One region of the Sporosarcina sp. P7 genome, then DNA from elsewhere that is predicted to be linked to it. Evidence: a T-box and tRNA genes for the amino acid it is inferred to sense, from the RefSeq annotation. Region 1 holds a T-box; the other holds one or more tRNA genes.

The links. The T-box of region 1 lies ahead of CSV60_RS08835 (valine--tRNA ligase). A T-box ahead of a tRNA ligase gene usually reads a tRNA of that ligase, here a tRNA-Val.
Region 2: it has a tRNA-Val gene. The T-box ahead of CSV60_RS08835 (valine--tRNA ligase) is inferred to sense a tRNA for this amino acid. The anticodon was not compared.

What each region holds. Positions count from the first base shown of each region.
Region 1 covers NZ_PDZF01000007.1:109,779-121,191, reverse strand. Annotated here, with positions in the region: gene hemC (hydroxymethylbilane synthase) at 1-658, shown strand, start outside; gene CSV60_RS08860 (uroporphyrinogen-III synthase) at 651-1,433, shown strand; gene hemB (porphobilinogen synthase) at 1,414-2,394, shown strand; gene hemL (glutamate-1-semialdehyde 2,1-aminomutase) at 2,396-3,691, shown strand; gene CSV60_RS16120 (hypothetical protein) at 3,790-3,918, opposite strand; gene CSV60_RS08845 (hypothetical protein) at 3,989-4,612, shown strand; T-box leader at 4,840-5,057, shown strand; gene CSV60_RS08835 (valine--tRNA ligase) at 5,111-7,756, shown strand; gene CSV60_RS08830 (S66 family peptidase) at 8,252-9,283, shown strand; gene CSV60_RS08825 (hypothetical protein) at 9,355-9,900, shown strand; gene CSV60_RS08820 (dienelactone hydrolase family protein) at 10,550-11,143, shown strand; gene CSV60_RS08815 (helix-turn-helix domain-containing protein) at 11,193-11,413, opposite strand, start outside.
Region 2 covers NZ_PDZF01000001.1:95,976-107,388, reverse strand. Annotated here, with positions in the region: gene CSV60_RS00545 (beta-ketoacyl-[acyl-carrier-protein] synthase family protein) at 1-82, shown strand, start outside; gene spoVAE (stage V sporulation protein AE) at 79-441, shown strand; gene CSV60_RS16100 (YjcZ family sporulation protein) at 513-653, shown strand; gene CSV60_RS00530 (stage VI sporulation protein F) at 669-923, shown strand; gene CSV60_RS00525 (hypothetical protein) at 1,007-1,315, shown strand; gene CSV60_RS00520 (GNAT family N-acetyltransferase) at 1,370-1,846, opposite strand; gene CSV60_RS00515 (YjcG family protein) at 1,815-2,330, opposite strand; gene CSV60_RS00510 (alpha/beta hydrolase) at 2,419-3,141, opposite strand; gene CSV60_RS00505 (phosphatidylglycerophosphatase A family protein) at 3,250-3,804, shown strand; gene CSV60_RS00500 (TAXI family TRAP transporter solute-binding subunit) at 4,139-5,125, shown strand; gene CSV60_RS00495 (DUF1850 domain-containing protein) at 5,270-5,794, shown strand; gene CSV60_RS00490 (TRAP transporter permease) at 5,784-7,820, shown strand; gene CSV60_RS15925 (hypothetical protein) at 8,206-8,355, shown strand; tRNA gene CSV60_RS00485 (tRNA-Val) at 8,541-8,613, shown strand; gene CSV60_RS00480 (RluA family pseudouridine synthase) at 8,818-9,711, shown strand; gene CSV60_RS00475 (heavy metal translocating P-type ATPase) at 9,900-11,413, shown strand, end outside.

The DNA of each region.
Region 1 (11,413 bases):
GACAGTCGGCTGTATCCCTAAACGTGTGGATCCACGTGATGCTTACATCGCAAACGACCATGTTCGCTTCATGGATTTACCAGTAGGCGCGGTTGTTGGAACATCCAGTCTTCGTCGTAGCTCACAATTATTAATGTTGCGCCCAGATATTGAAATTAAGTGGATTCGTGGAAATATTGATACACGTCTACGTAAGCTCCAAGATGGTGAATTTGATGCAATCCTCTTGGCTGCGGCAGGACTTAAGCGTATGGGCTGGGATGACAGCATCGTCACAGAACACCTATCGCTCGAAGATTGTATTCCAGCAGTAGGACAAGGAGCATTAGCGATTGAATGTCGTGAAGACGATACAGAATTACTAAATGAACTAGCGAAATTAACAGATGAGAGCACATGGATTGAGCTACAAGCTGAGCGCACGTTCCTTAATGAAATGGATGGTTCTTGTCAAGTACCAATCGGAGGATTTGCAAAGTTTGATGGTAATGAAGTGGAAATGACTGGTTTCATCGCGTCTCCGGATGCAATTCAAGTGTTCCGTGAAACAGTGAAAGGAACAGATCCTGTTGCAGTGGGTAAAGAAGTCAGTAAAATTTTACGTGAGCAAGGTGCTGCTGAAGTAATCGAGAAAGTGAAGGCGGAAATGGATGCGTAACGCATTACCGTTAGCAGGAGAAACGGTTATTTTCACAGGAACACCAAAATCCACGGAAGCTGCCGAACTGGTGAAAAAGTACGGAGGCATTCCGGTTTCAATTCCACTAATTGAAGTGGGAGAAATACGAAAGAAGGCTGATCAGCAAAAGTTGCAACAAGCAATGAAAGCTGATTGGCTCATTTTTACGAGCCAATCAGCAGTTGCTGCGTTCCGTGCAAAAATGTTGCGGTTCAATGTAACAGCAGATACGTTCAAAGGAAAAGTGGCTGCAGTCGGAACTCGAACAGCGGCAGCGTTAGATCGACTCGGCTTTGCCGTATCTTTCATTCCAAGCGTGTTTAGTGCAGATGTTTTCGTCAAACAGTTTAATCCAAAAGAGTCGGAACGATTACACGTGGTCTTTTTGAAAGGTACTCTTGCTGGTAGTTTGATTCGTGAGGAGTTGCCGTTTCATGTTTCCGAATGGACAGTCTATGAGACCAAAAGTGCAACGAGTGAAATAGATAAATTGTGTCGTTTTATACTTCATAAAAATCAAGTGTCCGTATTGTTCGCAAGTCCGTCGGCGGTGGAAGTATTCTCTTCAAGTATTGCCCCGAAAACAACATGGTTTGGCTTTACGGTTTGCGCGATCGGTCATGTTACGGAACGTGCATTGTTAAAAGTGGGTGCGCCTGTTCACATCAAGCCCAAAACGTATACATTAGTCGAGCTAGTCCATGAACTGGCCAAACGAAAGGGAGAGTTCACAAATGAGTCCAATAGAATTTAAGCGTCATCGTAGACTTCGTACACATCCTACCGTTCGAGCGATGGTTAGAGAGACAGAAATTAAAGCAGCGGATTTCATTTATCCTATCTTTGTTACAGAAGGCGAGAACGTGCGTAATCCAATCGCTTCTATGCCAGGAGTAGATCAGTTTTCTATTGATTTATTATTAAAAGAAACGGATGAAGTCGTCGAATTAGGTATTTCATCAATTATTTTATTCGGTATACCTTCGAATAAAGATGCAACGGGCACTGAAGCATATGACGACGAAGGAATCATTCAACGTGCAACACGTGCGGTGAAAGAACGGCATCCGCAATTGGTCGTTGTAGCGGATACTTGTTTATGCGAGTATACAGATCACGGGCACTGTGGCGTTATTCACGACAATGATGTAGATAACGATGCTAGTCTCGTTCTGCTAGCGAAGACAGCAGTCAGTCAAGCAAAAGCGGGAGCGGATATCATTGCACCTTCGAATATGATGGATGGTTTTGTAGCGGTCATTCGTCAAGCGCTAGATGATGCAGGATTCCAAAACATTCCCATTATGTCGTATGCAGTTAAATATGCGTCTGCTTATTACGGTCCATTCCGTGAAGCGGCGCAATCCACACCACAATTTGGCGATCGTAAAACGTATCAAATGGATCCAGCAAATCGTATGGAAGCAATGCGTGAAGCGGAATCTGATATTCTTGAAGGCGCAGATTTCTTAATTGTTAAGCCAGCATTGTCTTATCTCGATATCATTCGCGACGTAAAAAATCATGTACTCCTACCTGTCGTGGCATATAACGTCAGTGGGGAATACGCAATGGTCAAAGCGGCTGCATTAAACGGCTGGGTAGACGAGAAGAAAATTGTGTTAGAAACATTAACAAGTATGAAGCGTGCAGGTGCAGATATCATCATGACATATCATGCAAAAGATGCAGCTCGCTGGTTGGAGGAGAAATAATATGGGACAAAAATCATATACGAAATCTGAAGAAGCGTTCAAAATAGCAGTGGATTTAATGCCAGGTGGCGTCAACTCACCAGTGCGTGCTTTCAAATCAGTTAATATGGATCCGATCTTTATGGAAAGTGGTAAAGGTGCGATCATTAAGGATATCGATGGCAATGAATATATTGACTACGTTCTATCTTGGGGTCCTCTAATCCTAGGACACACACATCCAGACGTAGTATCTGCCATGCAGAAAGTAGCTGAAACAGGTACAAGTTTCGGAGCACCTACACTTCTGGAAAATGAATTGGCAGAGCTTGTAATCGACCGTGTACCATCCATCGAGATGGTACGTATGGTGTCTTCTGGTACAGAAGCAACAATGAGTGCACTTCGTTTAGCACGTGGCTATACGAAGCGTAACAAGATCCTTAAATTCGAAGGTTGCTATCACGGGCATGCGGATTCCTTACTTATTAAAGCAGGTTCGGGTGTTGCTACATTAGGTTTGCCTGATAGCCCTGGAGTGCCTGAAACGATTGCACAAAACACGATCACGGTCCCGTATAACGATCTGGAAAGTGTTAAATTGGCCATTAAAGAGTATGGAGACGATCTAGCTGCAATTATTGTAGAACCGGTTGCAGGAAACATGGGCGTTGTAGGACCGGATAGTGGCTTCCTTAAAGGCTTACGTGAGTTAACAGAAGAAAACGGTTCATTATTAATTTTCGATGAAGTCATGACTGGATTCCGTGTAGGATATAAATGTGCACAAGGTCACTTCAACGTCAAACCCGACCTTACATGTCTTGGTAAAGTTATCGGTGGTGGATTGCCTGTAGGTGCGTATGGCGGTTCTCGCGAGATTATGGAACATGTAGCACCGGCAGGAACTATTTATCAAGCGGGTACATTGTCTGGCAATCCGTTAGCCATGACGGCAGGTATTGAAACGTTGAGAAAGTTGACGCCGAAAACATACGAACACTTCATCAAGCTTGGCGATCAGTTGGAAGAAGGTTTCCGCGCAGCAGCGAAAGCTAATAATATTCCACATACCGTCAACCGTGCTGGTTCGATGATCGGGTTCTTCTTTACGGATCAACGTGTCAATAACTACGATAAAGCGAAAACTTCCGATTTGGAACTGTTCGCAGAGTATTACCGTCTAATGGCAGAAGAAGGTATTTTCTTACCACCTTCCCAATTTGAAGGTATGTTCTTGTCAGCAGCCCACACAGAAGAGCATATCGCGAAGACTGTGGAAGCTTTCCATACAGTGTTTGAGAAGTTGAAACGATAATCTTGAAGCGTCAAGCAGATTTTATTGCTTGGCGCTTTTATGTTCATTTTTTATGATGATGGCGCGGTGTTGGCGAGGATTGGCGCGGTTTTCAGATGTTATGGCGCGGTCTTCGGGATCAATAGCGCGGTGTACGCTGGCATTTGCGCGGTGTGCTGTCCTTTTGGCGCGATGCTAGGCTTTAATAGCGCGGTTGCGATCGTTTCATTCCCATTCCCATTCCACATTATACTTCACTTCTAAATTCCTTTATTTCTTCATATAGTAGCCTGAGTTAAGAAAAGGAGTGAAGCGAAAATGACAACACATCAATGGACATTGCAAGAGTCTTTTTATTTCCCTGTGGAGTACGGGGCATTTGCTAAATCGGCTGAGGTAAAGGTGACGCCAGGGTTTACGGAAGAACGTACGGAAGATGCAATCCGTTTGCAAGGGATCTATCATATCGCGGCAAACGTTGTATTTGATGCAGACAAGCAAGTAGAATTGGCAACTGAAGATGTATTAGTTATTCATGACGTGGAAGTAGAAAACAATAAAGGATATTTTGAATATGCTGTGCCTTTGAATGTTGATCTACCAGTAGAACTCGATGGCGACTTGCAACTGGAAGTGCGAGATATTAAATCTTCATCACAGGAAGACGGGGGATTGAAACTTGAGTGGACCGTTCACTTGAAACAGGAAGAGCCTGTACAAGAACCGGTTGTAATCGAAGAAGTGCCCGCAGCACCACAGTTCGTAGCTGCCTCGACATCCCATTTAGAGTTTCTTGCAAATGCTGATCGTGCCGTTGAACAAGTAAATAATGAAATGGAAGACTTTCTCTTATACATCGCCGAGATGGATGACGATATAACGAGAAAGATCTTCCACTCAAATAATGTTTTTGTAGAAGCAGAAGGACAAAGCAGCGAGTAAGCAAAATACTAAAAAATCGCCAGTGGTCGGGATAAGTAGTAATCGAATCAATTGAAACACGGTGATCGGGATGATACAGCCTTTACAGTAAAATCTTGTTTTCCGAAGCCACGGCGGCAACAGATAGGGATTATAACCTTTTCGCATCGTTCACCATCCTTTCTCTATAGACTGCTATTCAGTTGACGGACTCTACATGTTTCGCTTATAATAATGTGTATATGAATATAAATGCGAAGAGTAGGAAAGTACATGTGAACCGTTTTCTTTAGAGAGGGTACGATTGGTGGAACGTACCTGGAAACCGCATATGGAAGTCCCCTATGAGCAGTTTCTGTGAAATATGAGTAGCAGGAACCGGTGAAGACCGTTACCAAATCATGAAGATGTAATGCTTTTTGCATTCATAAATAAAGGTGGTACCACGAGCTCCTTCGTCCTTTTACCGGGATGAGTGGGGCTTTTTTGTATCCCTTTTTATTTGAAGGAGGAAATGAAATGACTGACGAATTGACGATGCCGACCAAATACGATCCGCAGGCAGTGGAAAAAGGACGTTATGAATGGTGGCTTGAAGGTAAGTATTTTGAATCGAATGTAAAAAGCGAGAAAAAACCGTATACAATTGTGATCCCACCACCGAACGTTACCGGAAAGCTTCACTTAGGACACGCATGGGATACGACTTTACAGGATATGCTCATCCGCATGAAGCGTATGCAAGGGTATGACGCACTATGGTTGCCGGGAATGGACCACGCAGGAATTGCGACACAAGCAAGAGTAGAAGAAAAACTTCGCGCCGATGGTAAAACACGTTATGATCTTGGACGTGAAAACTTTGTACAAGAAACATGGAAATGGAAAGAAGAATACGCGAGCCATATCCGTGCACAATGGGCGAAGCTTGGTCTAGCTCTTGACTACTCACAAGAGCGCTTTACTTTGGATGAAGGATTGTCAAAAGCAGTACGTGAAGTATTTGTTAAGTTGTATGAGAAAAAGCTGATCTACCGCGGAGAGTATATCATCAACTGGGACCCTGCAACGAAGACAGCGATATCTGATATCGAAGTTATTCATAAAGATGTGCAAGGTGCATTCTATCATATGCGCTACCCATTGGCAGATGGCACAGACTCGATTGAAATAGCGACAACACGTCCTGAAACGATGCTTGGTGATACAGCTGTTGCAGTTCACCCCGATGACGAACGCTACCAGCATTTGATCGGTAAGATGGTTAAATTGCCAATCGTAGGACGCGAGATTCCGATCGTAGCGGATGACTACGTAGAAATGGATTTCGGAAGCGGTGCAGTGAAAATTACACCTGCGCATGACCCGAATGACTTTGAAATAGGTAACCGTCATAACTTGCCACGTGTGCTCGTCATGAATGAAGATGGCACGATGAATAAATTAGCAGGCAAGTACGAAGGCATGGATCGTTTCGAATGCCGTAAACAAATCGTCAAAGACTTACAAGAGATGAATGTGCTATTTGAAATTGAAGACCATATGCACTCTGTCGGACACTCGGAACGAAGTGGCGCGGTAGTGGAGCCGTATCTATCTACACAATGGTTCGTCAATATGCAGCCACTTGCCGAGCAAGCAATCAATCTGCAGAAAAATGAAGAAGAAAAAGTGACGTTTGTTCCTGAACGTTTCGAGAAAACCTACTTAGGATGGATGGAAAATGTCCATGACTGGTGTATTTCTCGTCAACTATGGTGGGGTCACCGAATTCCAGCTTGGTATCACAACACAACAGGTGAAATCTATGTGGGTCAAGAAGCACCAGCTGATGAAGAAAACTGGACTCAGGACAACGACGTACTAGATACTTGGTTCTCATCTGCCTTATGGCCATTTTCAACTATGGGATGGCCAGATGTTGACAGCGAAACATTTAAAAAATATTACCCAACAGATGCCCTTGTTACAGGATATGATATTATCTTCTTTTGGGTGTCCCGCATGATTTTCCAAGCTCTTGAATTCACGGAAGAGCGTCCATTCAAGGATGTCTTGATCCACGGATTAGTACGCGCGGAAGACGGGCGAAAAATGTCTAAATCTCTCGGTAACGGTGTAGATCCAATGGACGTAATTGAGCAGTACGGTGCAGACGCATTGCGTTACTTCTTGGCAACAGGTTCTTCACCAGGACAAGATCTACGTTACTCTACAGAAAAAGTAGAAGCGATCTGGAACTTTGCCAATAAAATTTGGAATGCTTCCCGTTTCGCCTTAATGAATATGGATGGCATGACATATGAAGAAATCGATTTGTCAGGAGAGAAATCTGTTGCAGATGCATGGATTTTAACTCGTTTGAATGAAACAATTGAATCGGTAACTAGCTTGGCTGACCGGTATGAGTTCGGTGAAATGGGCCGCGCGTTATATAACTTCATCTGGGATGATTTCTGTGACTGGTATATCGAAATGGCGAAATTGCCACTATACGGTGAAGACGAAGCAGCGAAAAAAATGACACGTTCGGTTCTTGCGCATGTTTTAGATCAGACGATGCGTTTATTGCACCCATTGATGCCTTTCATAACAGAAGAGATCTGGCAGAACCTTCCCCATGAAGGTGAGTCGATTACAGTAGCACAGTGGCCTGAAGTGGATGCGGCTATGATGGACAAGTCGCGTGCTTCGGATATGAAATTGTTGATGGATATCATCAAATCCGTGCGTAATATCCGTGCAGAAGTGAATACACCGATGAGTCGTAAAGTCGATTTGTATATTTCAGCGAAAGACGAGAAGACCGTGGCGGTACTTGAAGAGAACCGTAACTATCTTGTGCGATTCTGTAATCCTGAAACATTAACAATTGGTGTGAAAGTGAATGCGCCAGGCAAAACGATGTCAGCAGTCGTGACGGGTGCAGAGCTGTACTTGCCACTTGAAGGATTGATTGATATAGACGAAGAGTTGGCTCGTTTGACGAAGGAACTTGGCAAGTGGCAAGGTGAAGTGAAGCGGGTTCAAGGCAAGTTGTCGAATGAACGTTTTACTGCGAAAGCACCTGAGTCAGTTGTTGAAGAAGAGCGTGCGAAAGAGAAGGATTATTTGGAGAAGTACGCGGCGGTTGAGCGTCGTATTGCAGAGTTGAAAGAGATTTAAAAGTAGTTTAAAAAAGAAGGCCTATTCGACAGTGTGATGCTGTTGAATGGGCTTTTTTTAATGTTGAAGTAGAGAGTGGTGGGATGAAAGGATGCCTTCATAAAGTGCGCGCGGTAGGCCAACCAGTTCGCTTTGCCCTCTTTGGTTGTCTCGCTTGTCCGACTAATGCTCTGAGAGTTGCCGTTCCTATGCCTGAATTCCTACTTTTTGAGGAGGAAATAGTTTAATAAGTAAAAACCAAAACCATCTAAGTCAATGTTCTTATAAAAACATAGTACCCTATAAATAGTGTTATTGGATTCTTATGGGTATAATTGAATTCATAATATTTAGACCGTGTGTAGAAGGTTGTTTATGGATTTTTTGTTAAGTCGGCTTAGCTTTGCAGTTAAGTTAAAAAAATCCGCATTATAGGATGTATTACCACGTGTATTCCGGCCGTGTATCTACTGTATATTTACTTTACAGCTATGAATATGTAAAGGGGAGAAGCGCATGTTAATTAAACCGAAGAAATTGCAACGTGGTGATCGGATCGCAACAGTGAGCCCTTCGTGGGGAGGCGCAGGAGAACCGGAAATTAGGTGGCGGTACGAACAAGGCGTAAAGAGATTAGAAGATCTATTCGAACTAACTATCGTGCCAATGCCAAACAGTTTAAAAGGAGCCGACTTTCTCTATGAAAACCCGAAAGCTCGTGCAGAAGATCTAATGGCGGCATTTAGCGATCCCAATATTAAAGGGATCATTGCGAATATCGGTGGGGAGGACAGTATCCGATTACTTCCATACATTGATTTTGACGTAATACGAGAAAATCCAAAAGTCTTCATGGGATACTCTGATGTTACGGTATCGCATTTATTTTGTCATAAAGCGGGAATTTCTTCATTCTACGGACCCGCAATATTAACTGATTTTGCCGAGAATGTTGAAATGGATTCCTACACGGTCGAGATGGTGAATCGAATTCTCTTTTCTAATGAAATCATAGGTGAGATACAACCGGCTGAAAGATGGACAAGCGAGCGGTTGGAATGGATCGAGTCGAATAAGAGTAAGCGGCGTACGATGAATCAGAATACTGGATACGAACTACTTCAGGGCTCTGGTATTGTGCAAGGCCGATTGATTGGTGGATGTATCGAAGTATTGGAATTTGCGAAGGGTACGGCGATTTGGCCCGAAGACAAGTATTGGAACGATAGTATAGTATTCTTTGAAACATCCGAAGAGAAGCCTGATCCTAGTTTGATTCGATACTGGTTAAGAAATTATGCAGCACAAGGAATTTTACATCATGTGAATGGGATAATTTTCGCGAAGCCTCAAGACGAGAAATACTTTGATGAGTATAAAGAGGAAATCCTTACTGTGATGAAAGAGTATGACTTGGAGCATTTGCCTATTTTGTATAACTTGAACTTCGGTCATACGGAACCTAAATGCATTTTACCATATGGAGCGTTGGCGAAAATAGATTGTATACGAAAGACGTTTTCAATTGTAGAGAGTGGCGTTGAGTAAAATAGTTAAGAAATGGGGTGTTTATAATATTTACTGATCGGCAGTTACAAATGTTCATTGAAGGGGAGATTATGGGGGATACTTTTCCTTATGATAGTGATGATGAACAGGAAGTCTTGGCACATATCAATCGGTTATTTTATCGAATCTGTCGTATCCACAATGTGGTCTGCGAAGCGGAATGGGATCATTTCGGCAGCGGCTATGCTTCCTTTGTGGAGTTTTTTTGTTATCGGAAAGAAGATTATATAACCGTACAAGAAAAGTATGGAATGCGTGAGATAGAGATAAAAGGTATTATACTTGATGTAAGTCGTCTAGCATCAGTTGCTATAATGGGTGAAGATGTAAGGTGTAGAACAATTCGGATAGAGACGGCTGAGGAAGTAAGTGGTGGATATGGTTCAATACTTGATACACCTACTTCGCTAGCTGTTAGTGAGGAATTGGAAACACTAGCAACAGAATTACAGAAAGCTTTACAAGAGTTTAATTACAAATTATTAGCTGCGAATGAGATGAGTACGCCACTATTGTTTAAAACAAAAATACCGACGATTTATCGGAATGAGCGACAATATCTAGTCTTGGATGCGATCTTTTATTGGGAAGATTAATAATGGTAGGGAGAAAGCATATGAGAGACTAGCTAGCATATTTCCTGACGACTTAAAATCTTATATAGAAGGGAAAAGTATGTTTGTGAAGGAATTAGAGCGAAAAGCGCTTAGTTGGTACGATACAAAAGAGTGATATTTAGAAGGAAAACTGAAAAATAGAAAGATGTTGAAGATATTCGGGAAGTTAGGAATCATAGTATTTTCCACACTTCCACTAACCGATCTAGTTTACATAATATAATTATAGATCTAAGCGGAAAGGAGTTTAGCTATGCAAGCAATTAGTGAAACTCTATGTATTGTTTTTCCTTTCATTGTACCGTCACTAATTGTAGTCTTTGTCATAAAGAGATTGGATCAGAAAACTAATCTAGGTTCGTTGGCTAAGAAAAAACCGAAGTGCGCTCAGTCATGATTAGACAGTCTGATACCACTTGGAATGTTGATTGGTTGTAAACTGGTTTGCTAATTAGTATGATCTCTCCCATTTCATTAAGAAAGAAGAGATGTAATGATAGAAGCTACAGTCTAGACAAGGGGAATTCGGTAGTATAAATAAGCAGTATCTGCGCTAGTAGCTATACGTACAGTTAAGTCAGTAACTTCTAGAAAATACGTTTTATGAATGACGTGAGGAGAAAATAGAATGAGTAAAACAAAATCTACTTCCGAAACTTGTATCATAGTTCTTCATGAAATATACGGTATCAATCAATTTATGAAAGACATATGTGTTGCGTTGTCTGAGAAGGACTACGATGTGATCTGCCCAAATCTGTTGCCTCAAGAAACACCTTTTGATTATTCACAAGAAGAGGTAGCTTATGAAAATTTTATGCAGCATGATAGTTTCGAAAACAACGCACGTAAGGTAAAAGAGTTATTGGTGGAGATGAAGGACCAGTACGAAAAAGTATTTATACTTGGATTCAGTGTAGGAGCGACAATTGCTTGGCTCTGCAGCGAAGAAGAGTGCGTAGATGGGATGGTTGGATACTACGGATCACGAATACGAGATTATGCAGGAATGAACCCCACTTGTCCAACTTTGTTGTACTTTCCGAATACCGAGAAGTCATTTGATGTGAAAGAAATGGTTTTGAAATTAGAAAAGCCGAATGTGGAGGTATATACGTACGATGGGAAGCATGGATTTAGTGATCCATACGCTTTTGCATACAATGAAGAATTAGCTCATATTACCTTTAAGCAAACGATAGACTTCTTTAGAAATAATTGAAAGAATTGTGTAGGGGGAAGCACTTCATGAATAGAAGTGCTTTTGCTGTTTAGATATATTGATAGAATAAACCGAACTGTGTATCGTACCATAACAGTGTGCCATGTTTTCTCAAAGGTAGACGTGTTTGAAAACTCCATTCAGGATACTGTTTGATAATCTGGACATGATCGCCAGTCGCGAATGCGATAAAGGAGATATAATGATCTTTTGTCATCGGGTGGTCGCTTGAGATAAAACGTTCATTATCGACTTCTTCAATCGTAAGTT
Region 2 (11,413 bases), on a different contig from region 1:
TTTGTCATTTCAACAAGGGGATACGATTCCGTGTATTGCTCACGCTATTGAACTGACAATGGATGAGGTGACGGCGCCATGATATCTATATACATTACATCATTTATAGTGGGTGGCTTGATTTGTGTCATCGGGCAATTACTGATGGATGTCGCAAAGTTAACGCCTGCTCACACATTATGTTCACTGGTTGTAGCAGGATCGGTGCTGGATGGTTTCGGCTGGTATGAACCGTTTATTGATTTTGCTGGTGCTGGCGCTACGATTCCCATTACTTCATTCGGGAACGCATTGACACATGGCGCGATGGCGGAAGCCGAGAAACACGGCTTGGTCGGTGTAGTAACGGGGATGTTTGAAGTGACAAGTTCGGGAATCAGTGCGGCAATTATTTTCGGACTAATTGGTGCATTGCTCTTTACTTCAAAAGGAAATATTTAAACTACCAAAACGCCCTCTCCAATTCATTCTTCTCTGCATATAGTAGAGAAGAAAGAAAGGAGGGGTTTTTCATGTACGGATGTTATCCATCTCAAGGTCACGGTGGTTACGGATACGGCGGAGGATGTGGTGAACGATATGGCGGTTCTTCATTCGTCTTGATTGTAGTTCTGTTTATATTATTGATTATTGTAGGCAGAAGCTATTTCTAAGGAGGAGAACTGAATATGAACGATTCATTCTTTAAAAAAATAGAATCTAAAACGGGCGTGCCGATGGAAGAAGTCTTCGCATTAGCGAATGCCATCCAATATGCCGATTTTAAAGATGAAAAACAAGTAAGAAAAATCATTCGAAAAGTTAGTCAAGTAGCTAAAAAAGACGTGCCACAATCAGTAGAAGATGAACTGGTTAACTCCATCCTGACAAGTGGAAAAGGATTGAATTTAAACGACATATCACAAATGCTAGGTGGTAAGTAAAATAAACTTACTAAAACAAGTTTATACTTCTAGCTAACTGGGTAAACTACTAATGAAAATATATTTAATAGGGGGTGCACATCATGGGTTATATCCTACCAATACCAAATTACCAAGCACAACAGTATGCAGAACGTATGAATAACGAACGTCATAATTTTGCTTATATCGGACGCGTAAATCCTGTGCGTCTGGAAAATGAGGAATCAAGCTATTGGGAAGATGTTCTGGCAGATGAGGAAAGACGTCGTGAAGAGCAGATGAAACAACGGAAAAATCGTGCACCTCAACCTTTAGTTAAAAATGGATTTATTGCGCCAAATCCAGCCCAATTCTCACCTGAAATTGCAGAAGTTGTAGGAAAGGGCCAATCGATTAACGCATATGTCTGACGCAAGGAAATACCCCTTACCACTAGAGTGGCAAGGGGTATTTTTTCTGTGCAATCAGTCGTTTAACAAACTTTTCTCCATGGCGCGATGAGGAATATCAGCGTCCATGAATTCGGGCGATGTTACGACGTAGCCTAGCTTTTTGTAAAAAGGCACAGCATAGGATTGCGCATTCAAAATAAGTTTTTTCATAGAATTCTTTCGTGCATGTTCTTCTAATGTATTCATAATTAATTTTCCAAGATGTTTACCGCGATGTTCAGGTAAAATACAGATTCTCTCTATTTTACCGTGTGCATTTACCAGACCTCTCATGCGGCCGGCACCGATTGGTTGATCTACTTCATCGTAGACGACGAAGTGGATAGCTTCTTGATCGTGTTCGTCCAACTCAAGGATCAGCGGGACGCCCTGTTCTTCCACAAAAACTTTCTTGCGGACGGAATACGCATCCTGCCGACCTTTTTCATCTGAGACGATTTTTACTGTAATCTGCAAATCAAGACTCACGATCAAGACGGAACGTTTCATAGACTGTCCACGATCCGTCTTCTAGTTGATAAAGTAAATGAATACGATCGATGACTTCCGTGTGGTCTACACCTACCATCTTCATTTGGTTAATCACATCATCGTGTTCACCAGAAGTCAGGTTTTGCGCAATTGTAACATGCGGAACAAAAGCATAATTGTTTTCATCGTGATAGAAGTTTACATTTAAATCCTTATGCAACGCGAGAATTTCGTCGTTCGGTACAACTTTAAAGTAAATCGTGTTCGTCGTTGGTGCGAACGAGCCAACTTTTGTAACTTTCAACTCAAAAGGGCTGTTTTTAATGGTAATTTCTTTTAACGCATTTGCTACTTCTTCAATTTCCTTGTCATTCGCTTCGAATGGATCTTTCAGCGTCATATGAGGTGTAATCAGCGAATAATGCGGATCATATCTCATCCGATAGCCGTTTGCTAAATCTTGAAGTTTTTTTGAAGGGAATGCAACAATACCGTATTTCATTTAAGTTTGCCTCCTTGTGAATTGACTGAATTTTAGGTACATCTATTTTAGTATATCAGAAAATAGTCCAACATGTCTCTTTCTATTACTAAAGGCTATTTATTTCAATCAGCGCACGGCGAATATCAGGTTGCCATGATTTCCATGTATGATCTCCATCTAGCTCTTCATAATAGTGAGGAAATCTTTTTTCTTTAATGATTTTATGCAGCTCTCGGTTAGGTGTTAGAAAATCCAATCTGCCGTCAGCAGTTGTGGGTACATCAGTTTCTTTATCACCGATCACATGGTAAATAGAAAGGTTTGCAGGGGTTTGATTGGCTTTAACTGCTTCGAGTACGTGTTCATTAACGAATGGTGAATGCAATACTACATTTCCAAAGCAGTTTGGATATTTTAAAGCGGTCAATAAGGAAATCGATGCTGCCAGTGAATCGCCCATCAACATTCTTGAAGAGCCCATTTGGTATGTTGGGTAGGTTTCATCAATATACTGAATTAACTCGTGCGCTAAAAAGCGGATATATGCTTTGTGTCGATCACCTTCTGGATGATACATACGTCTGCGTTCTTGCACCGTTTTGTATGGGATTCCTACGATGATGACCGGTTCAATAATTTCTTCTTCCATTAATTCATCGGCAATTCGACCAATCCGTCCGAGTTGAAAATAATCTTTGCCATCAGATACGAGCATGACATTATGTTTGTATAAAGGGGAATAGCGTGATGGCAAATATATCAATAGTTCCATTTCTTCTTGTAATTCATTACTGTAAAAACGAATTTCTTCAATTTTTCCTGGATTCATTTTGTAGGACCTCCATAATTAATGTACACTTACTAAATATCATACCGATAAATAACAGTGTAAAGCTAGTGAAAACTATTGCATATGAAGAGAGAGAGGGGAAATAATATGGATGAAGGTAAAAACATTGTTCATTCGGACGTTGTGACTGCGGCAACAAAAGACGCGTTGATCCGTCGTGGGGTTAAGATTGAAGATATTGCAAAAATTGTGTATGAACTGCAAGTGCCTTATAACAAAGGTTTGTCACTCGAACAGTGTATCGACTCAGTAGAAAGCGTTCTTCGTAAACGTGAATTGCAACATGCCATATTGGTTGGAGTTGAATTGGATGAAATTGCTGAAAGAGGTCAATTATCGGGACCGCTTCAGCAAATCGTTGAATCAGACGAGGGGTTATTTGGAGTGGATGAAACGATTGCATTGGGTGCGGTATACACGTATGGGTCAATCGCCGTTACTACATTCGGTCACTTAGATAAGAATAAAGTCGGCATCATCAACGAATTGGATACAAAAAAAGGAATTGGTATCCATACGTTCTTAGATGATTTAGTGGCAAGTGTGGCGGCTTGTGCGGCATCTAGAATTGCGCATAGAACGCGCGATTTGAAAGAAGCAGGCCTTACGTTTGAAGATGTACAAAATGGCAAGAGCTCATAATTAAAACGAACTGCTCTAGATCATCATTTCTAGCAGCAGTTTTTTTGTTGTAGATGAAATTAGTCAGTGCGTCTAGGATTACGGTTCTGTTATGAGGATGTGGTAAGCGGTGAGAGTGGAGAGTCCATTAGAACCACTACCTCTACCACGGCAGTCGCCTTCGCTGGAATAGGTGTTGGGGCAACACCTGATAAAGGCTATACATTTACGGGGGTCAAGAGCATAAAAGGAACAGGAAATAATATATAAATTATTATTATATTGACAAGTTAAAGCGCTTTCATGGTAGAATGGTAGTGTCTATGACTACAAAATGTAAAGGGGAGATGGTCACATGAAGAAAAATTCACTTCGCCTACTGGCGTTAGTTTCCATGCTTGCGCTTCTTGTGCTCGCAGCTTGCGGTAACGATGAAAAAGCCGACGGGAACAAAGATGAAGGTAAGACAGAGCAAGACTACAAGTTCTTGAGCTTACTTACTGGGGGAACACAAGGCACTTATTATCCATTAGGTGGATCTTTTGCTGAATTCATTACTGAAGAGACAGGAATCAAGACGACTGCTGAAGTATCTCAAGCATCTGCTGCAAACATGACAGCACTTAAAGATGGAGATGCAAACATTGCATTCGTACAAACTGACATCGCATACTACGCTTCTAAAGGTGAAATGATGTTTGATGGGGATGTAATTGACGACGTATCCGCTATTGGTGCACTTTATCCGGAAACAGTTCAATTGGTTACGTTGAAGAAAAACAATATCAAGACATTTGAAGACTTAAAAGGCAAAAGTATTTCAATAGGAGCGCCAGGTTCAGGAACAGCTGCTAACGCTGAGCAATTGCTTGAAATCCATGGTTTAGCTTTAAGCGATATCAAAGCACAAAACTTGGACTTCGGTGAGTCACAAGAAAGTCTACAAGCTGGACAAATTGACGCTGCATTCATTACAGCTGGAACTCCAACAGGTGCTGTTGAAGGTCTAAACGCTACTTCAGAAGTTTTCGTTATTCCAGTGGAAGAAGACAAAGCGGACGAATTAATCGAGAAATATCCATATTACACTAAAGAAATAATCCCTGCTGGAACGTATGGTTCCAAAGAAGAGACACCTGCAGTATCAGTAGGTGCAATGCTTGTGATGCAGAACGATATCTCTGAAGAACTTGGTTACCAGATCACAAAGGCAATTTATGAAAATGCTTCGAAAATCCAACATGCTAAAGGTGCTTTGATTAAAGCAGAAAACGGTTTGAATGGAATTGGTATTCCTGTACACCCAGGTGCACAGAAGTACTTTGACGAAGTGAACAAATAAACTGAATAAGTTATCGGATAGAATCATTTGGGGGCGGTAAAGCGAAAGCTTTATTCGTCCCATTCTTACTTTTTTAAAAACAATTAGCGGAATACATAAACTATTTTATCGTTTATATGTAATGAAACAGAAAGGATTTAGCGGATGAAATTACGAAAAATCGTTCTTCTGCTGACGTTTCTAATCGGAATTGTAATGCTGATCATCTGGTTTTATCCGTATAGACAAATGATCATATTTGAAGAGGTTCGGAGCGAACAACCAAAAGCGTATTATCTTCCATTACACGAGAATAGAAATTTTCAAATTCAATATATTCATTCAATCCATTTGTCCAATGTGAAAGAGCAGTATCGCATTACCGACAATGGAAAGCTCCGTTTCGAATTTATGCAGTATGAAGATGTAGCCATCGGTTTGCCGGGTTATGCAGAGGAAGGCGAAACACTGCAAGTAGAAGATGGTGTTTATACGCTTACATTCGAAAACCGCGTAATAGACTCGTTTGTTCTCTACGTAGGTAGGGTGAATACAGATCTGTCTTTGCGATATGAGCAACAAGATTATCATCTAAAAGAATTTCTTCAAAAGGGGCATTCTTATGAATTTCATGTGGCGAAGGTTTCAAATTATAAGATGTTAAAAGGAGTCAGATTAAATGAAAAATAATAAAGATCGGGAAAAAGATATTCCCGCTATCTCTGATGAAGAAATGGGTACACTTTCTGAACAAGAACAACTCGAAATTCTTCAAAAGTACGACCCTGAATCCAATACGAGAGATCTGAAAGGTCTTATCGGGAAGATTGTATTTTTCGGTTTGTTAGCATTTTCGATTTTCCAGCTGTATACAGCGATTGGAAAACCATTTACAGCTCAAATCCAGCGATCGATTCACTTAGGATTTGCTCTATCACTTATTTTCCTATTGTTCCCTGCTAGGAAAAAGATCAGTGTGCGTCGTGACAAAGTTCCGTTTTATGATATTATTTTATCCTTATTGGCGATAGCAGTTGGTTTATACTGGCCACTATTTATCGACGAACTAGTATTTCGTGTGGGGCGTGTATCCGATGTCGATTTAATTATCGGTATTTTAGCGGTTCTCCTCACACTAGAGGCAGCAAGACGTGCGGTAGGAATGCCGATCACAATCATTTCCGTAGTGTTTCTAGTTTATGCGTTCTTTGGACCTTATTTCCCAGGGTTCCTTGCACATAGAGGGCAAAGTGTGGAAAATCTCGTTCAACTCATGTTCTTTACAACGGACGGGATTCTCGGTACGCCAATCAGTGTATCCGCCACTTTCATATTCGTCTTCCTGTTGTTTGGAGCGTTCTTAGTAAAGACTGGTGTTGGTAACTACTTTAATGACTTGGCGGTAGTATTGGCGGGACGTTTGACTGGCGGACCGGCAAAAGTCGCTATTTTCTCAAGTGCTTTGCAAGGTACAATTTCAGGTAGTTCTGTAGCAAATGTCGTGGGATCTGGTTCGTACACGATCCCGATGATGAAGAAGCTAGGGTACCGAAAAGAATTCGCAGGCGGAGTAGAGGCAGCTGCGTCTACAGGTGGGCAGATTATGCCACCCATCATGGGGGCCGCTGCATTCCTGATGGTTGAATTTATCGGCGGCGTTACGTATTGGGAAATTGCCAAAGCAGCAGCTATCCCTGCGTTGCTGTACTTCACCGGAATTTGGATCATGACCCATTTCGAAGCAAAGCGTGTTGGTTTGCAAGGGATGGATGCCTCGCAAATTCCTAATCGTAAAGAAACGCTAAAAAAGATTTATTTATTACTACCGATTATAGGTATTATTGTCTTCCTATTAATAGGTATTCCGACGATGAAAGCGGCTTTACTCGGTATCGTATTAACCATTGCAGTAAGTGCAATTAGTAAAGAAACGAGAATTGGCTTTAAAGATATGATTGAGGCGTTAGTAGATGGTGCCCGTACAGCATTGGCTGTAGCAGCTGCAACAGCTTGTGCGGGTATTATTGTCGGTGTTGTCGTCAAGACGGGTCTTGGGCTTAGCTTGGCAACCGGCTTGATCTCGGCAGCCGGCGGTAACATCTTGCTCACATTAATTTTCACGATGTTCGCGGCAATCATTTTGGGGATGGGCTCTCCAACGACGGCAAACTATGTTATTACATCTACAATCGCGGCCCCTGCTATCATTACATTATTGATGCTAGATGAGCCTACAGGTGCAGCTGTGCCGATTGTAGTGGCGGTATCTGCACACTTATTCGTATTTTACTTTGGTATCATTGCAGATATCACACCGCCTGTTGCACTCGCTGCCTTTGCAGCCTCTGGTATTTCAGGTGGGGATCCGATCAAGACTGGTGTCACTTCCGCAAAACTAGCAATTGCTGCATTCATCATCCCGTACATGTTCGTCTTTAATCCGGCGATGCTGATGCTCGACTCGAGTATACTAGAGATTGTTTGGGTGACTTTGACCGCCATTATTGGTATGGTCGCAATCGGGGCGGGGATCATTGGTTTCTGGTATAGTAAACTGAACTGGATTCTGCGAGTCATCACGATATGTACAGGCATGTTGTTGATCTACCCAGAAACTATCACAGATATTATCGGTTTAGTATTATTCATCGTCTTGCTGGTGTCTCAGTGGATGGGTAATAAGAAAAATAATTCGCCAACATTGGCTTCAAATTAAATAATTTCTAAAAAGACTTGCCAGCTCGAAATGGAGCTTGCAAGTCTTTTATTTTACTAATGAAAGATAAGAATTTTCAGAAAGTTGTACACGCTCTTACATCTCTATAAATCTTGTTGGCTGAAAAGAACTAGATTAAATAGAATTTTTACTAGAGGACGGGTCTACTATATAAGGATTCCATCGAAACTTGAATTTCAAAACACATGATAAAATAAAAGTCAAGAAGCCGAAGGACCAAAAATAAGTCAAATTATTTTGGACTAATTACGCAGTTTTACCAACACGAGTTATGTATATACTACATATAAGCGAATCAGTCATAACGAATAAACTATATAGATCGGTACAGAAACCAATCAAATCAAAAAGGAGAGAAAATACTATGAGTACACAAGAGACATGGTGGGAAAACGTTTTTGAAGGGCACTTGGCACATGGTTTCAACAAAGAACGTATGAGTGAGCTGGATCATGAAGAGTTTTTATATTTTGAGAATGAATCAACAGAAGAACAATTAAACCCTATGCAGTAAGTGAAGGGAGAAGCGTCTCTGAATAGTCTAATAAACGTCCATAAAAGTCGGTAATTTTTCTAATGGTATAGAAGAATTATCGATTTTTAATTTCTTTGTTTACAACAAGGAAAGATAATGCTATTATAGTATTTGTGCTTGAGAGCCTAACTAACTCACTTCAATAGGCACATCCTAGTATGATCGATTCCGTAGCTCAGCTGGGAGAGCGCCACCTTGACAGGGTGGAGGTCGCTGGTTCGAGCCCAGTCGGAGTCATAGGTGCCAAACCTAAGTTATTTACCGTAGGAACACGGTTTATAACAATAAACAGTCCTATTAGACCGAATGTCTAGGGGCTGTTTTTTTATGTCTAGATTTTTTCACATGTACTGTCAAATGATATTCAAGCGCACCATCCGTCATGCGGTGAATAGTTATAATACGAGCACCTATTTAAATAAGCAGGAGGGCTAACATACAATGAAAAGAAAACAGATTACATCTAATGTACAAAAATATACAGTGGAAGAACAGATAGAGCTCTTGCCGTATTTATTGAAGGTTATGTCAAAAAGCAGTAGAAATTCAGTGAAATCCATTCTTACACGTGGCCAAGTTATGGTGGATGGTCAGATGACAACAAAGCATAATCAGCCGTTAGCGCCTGGACAAAAGGTGGAAATACAAAGCAATAAAACGGCTATAAATGTCTCTAAATTAGTCGGTGTATCTATTCTCCACGAAGATGACGATATTATCGTGATCAATAAAGATGCAGGCATTCTTTCTGTAGCTTCTGAAAAAGAAAAAGATCAGACTGCCTATAGAGAAATTACAAAGTATGTGAAGAGGAGTCATCCTGAAAACCGAATTTTTGTTGTGCACCGTCTGGATAGAGATACATCGGGTGTGATGATGTTTGCTAAAAACGAAGAAACCCAGCAAGCGTTGCAAAGTACATGGAATGAATCGGTAAAGGAACGTTTGTATACTGCGCTTGTCGAAGGGAAAGTACGTACACAATCAGGAACTATTTCGTCTTGGTTAACGGAAAATAGTGCATTCAGAGTATATTCAAGCCCAACTGACAATGGAGGACAACATGCCATTACACATTATAGAAGAGTACAAGCGAATAAAAGTTGCTCATTGTTGGAAGTTCTTCTGGAAACCGGCCGAAAAAATCAAATCCGTGTGCATATGGAAGAATTGGGTCATCCAGTGATGGGTGACAAAAAGTATGGTGCTACAGGCAACCCTTTGCGTAGAGTGGGACTTCATGCCACAGCTTTGTCTTTTCTACATCCACGTACAGGGGAATTAGTTCGATTTGAAGCGGAAGTACCGCAAATCTTCATTACGCGCTCAAAATAAAAAATGGTTCATTTTGCAGTTCCTTAGGATATCCAAGGAACTGCTTTTTTATGTGATTTCATTCAAATGTATAGTTGAATGGCTAAATTGACAAAATATCTTGAATTGCATATACTAAAATTAATCAATCAAACGGACGGTTGAATGTTGAAAGGTAAAATGAACGAATTTTTGAGAGGACTGGTCACATGGCTTCTGAGAAAAATGTCTATCGCCTGCAAAATTTATCGTGCACAAGTTGTGCTGCGAAATTCGAGAAAAATGTCCGGCAGATTGAGTCTGTGGAAGATGTGCAGTTGAACTTTGGTGCATCCAAATTAACCGTTGCGGGAGAGGCTTCTATTTTGCAATTAGAAGAGGCTGGGGCATTTGACGGTATTAAAGTGTTTCCTGAAAAACAGCGGATTAGTAAACAACATACGCCTTTTTGGAAAAAACGTGAAAATCAAACGACTATTACTTCGTTAGTTTTGCTACTAGCAGGGTATGCAGTATCTACCGCAAATGGTGATCATAACTGGCTGTCGATTGCTCTGTTTCTCTCTGCCATTATAATCGGTGGATTCAGTTTGATGAAGGAAGGATTAACGAATCTTTTTAAACTTGAATTTGATATGTCTACATTGATGACAATCGCAGTCATTGGGGCTGCACTCATTGGTGACTGGGCAGAAGGTGCGGTCGTAGTGTTCCTCTTCTCTGTCAGTGAAGCATTGGAAAGTTATTCAATTGATAAAGCGAGAAATTCCATTACATCACTAATTGAAATCGCCCCTACAACGGCCATTGTACTTCGCGGAAATAATGAATTGGAAGTAGATGTAGAGGATTTACGAATTAATGATGTGATTTTGATTAAACCGGGACAAAAGATTGCGATGGATGGTGAAGTGATCCAAGGTGACTCATCCGTTAACCAAGCCGCCATTACAGGTGAGTCTGTGCCCGTACACAAAGTACTAGGAGACGAAGTGTTTGCAGGTACCTTGAATGAGGAAGGTGCAATGCAAGTCCGCGTGACGAAACTAGCTGAAGATACTACGATTGCCAAAATCATTCACTTAGTAGAAGAAGCTCAGGCGGAAAAAGCACCGACACAACAATTTGTCGATCGCTTTGCGAGATACTATACACCAGCTATTTTAGTTATTTCTTTACTGATCATGATTATACCTCCACTTTTAATAGGTGGAGTATGGGGTGAATGGTTCTATAAAGGTCTTGTCGTATTAGTAGTTGGCTGCCCTTGCGCATTAGTCATCTCCACGCCTATTGCGATCGTTACCGCGATTGGGAACGCTGCACGCAATGGTGTATTGATCAAAGGTGGCATTCATTTAGAAGAAACGGGACAAATCAACGTGGTAGCTTTTGATAAAACAGGTACGCTGACTGAAGGACGTCCGGAAGTAACAGATGTCGTGTCGGTTTCTTCATTAACAGAAGATCAAATAGTGCAACAAGCAGCTTCTATTGAGAAGTTTTCCCAACATCCATTAGCCTCATCGATTATGCGGGCAGCGGAGAAATTACCGCTTGGATTACTGTCGGTACATCAATTCCAATCCATTACAGGCAAAGGCGCAAAAGCTATGATTGGAGAGCGTGTCGTACATGTGGGAAGTCCTAATTTATTCCGGGAAATGAACACAGTGGCAGAATCCATTGAACAGCAGATTTTAGCGTTTCAGAAACAAGGTAA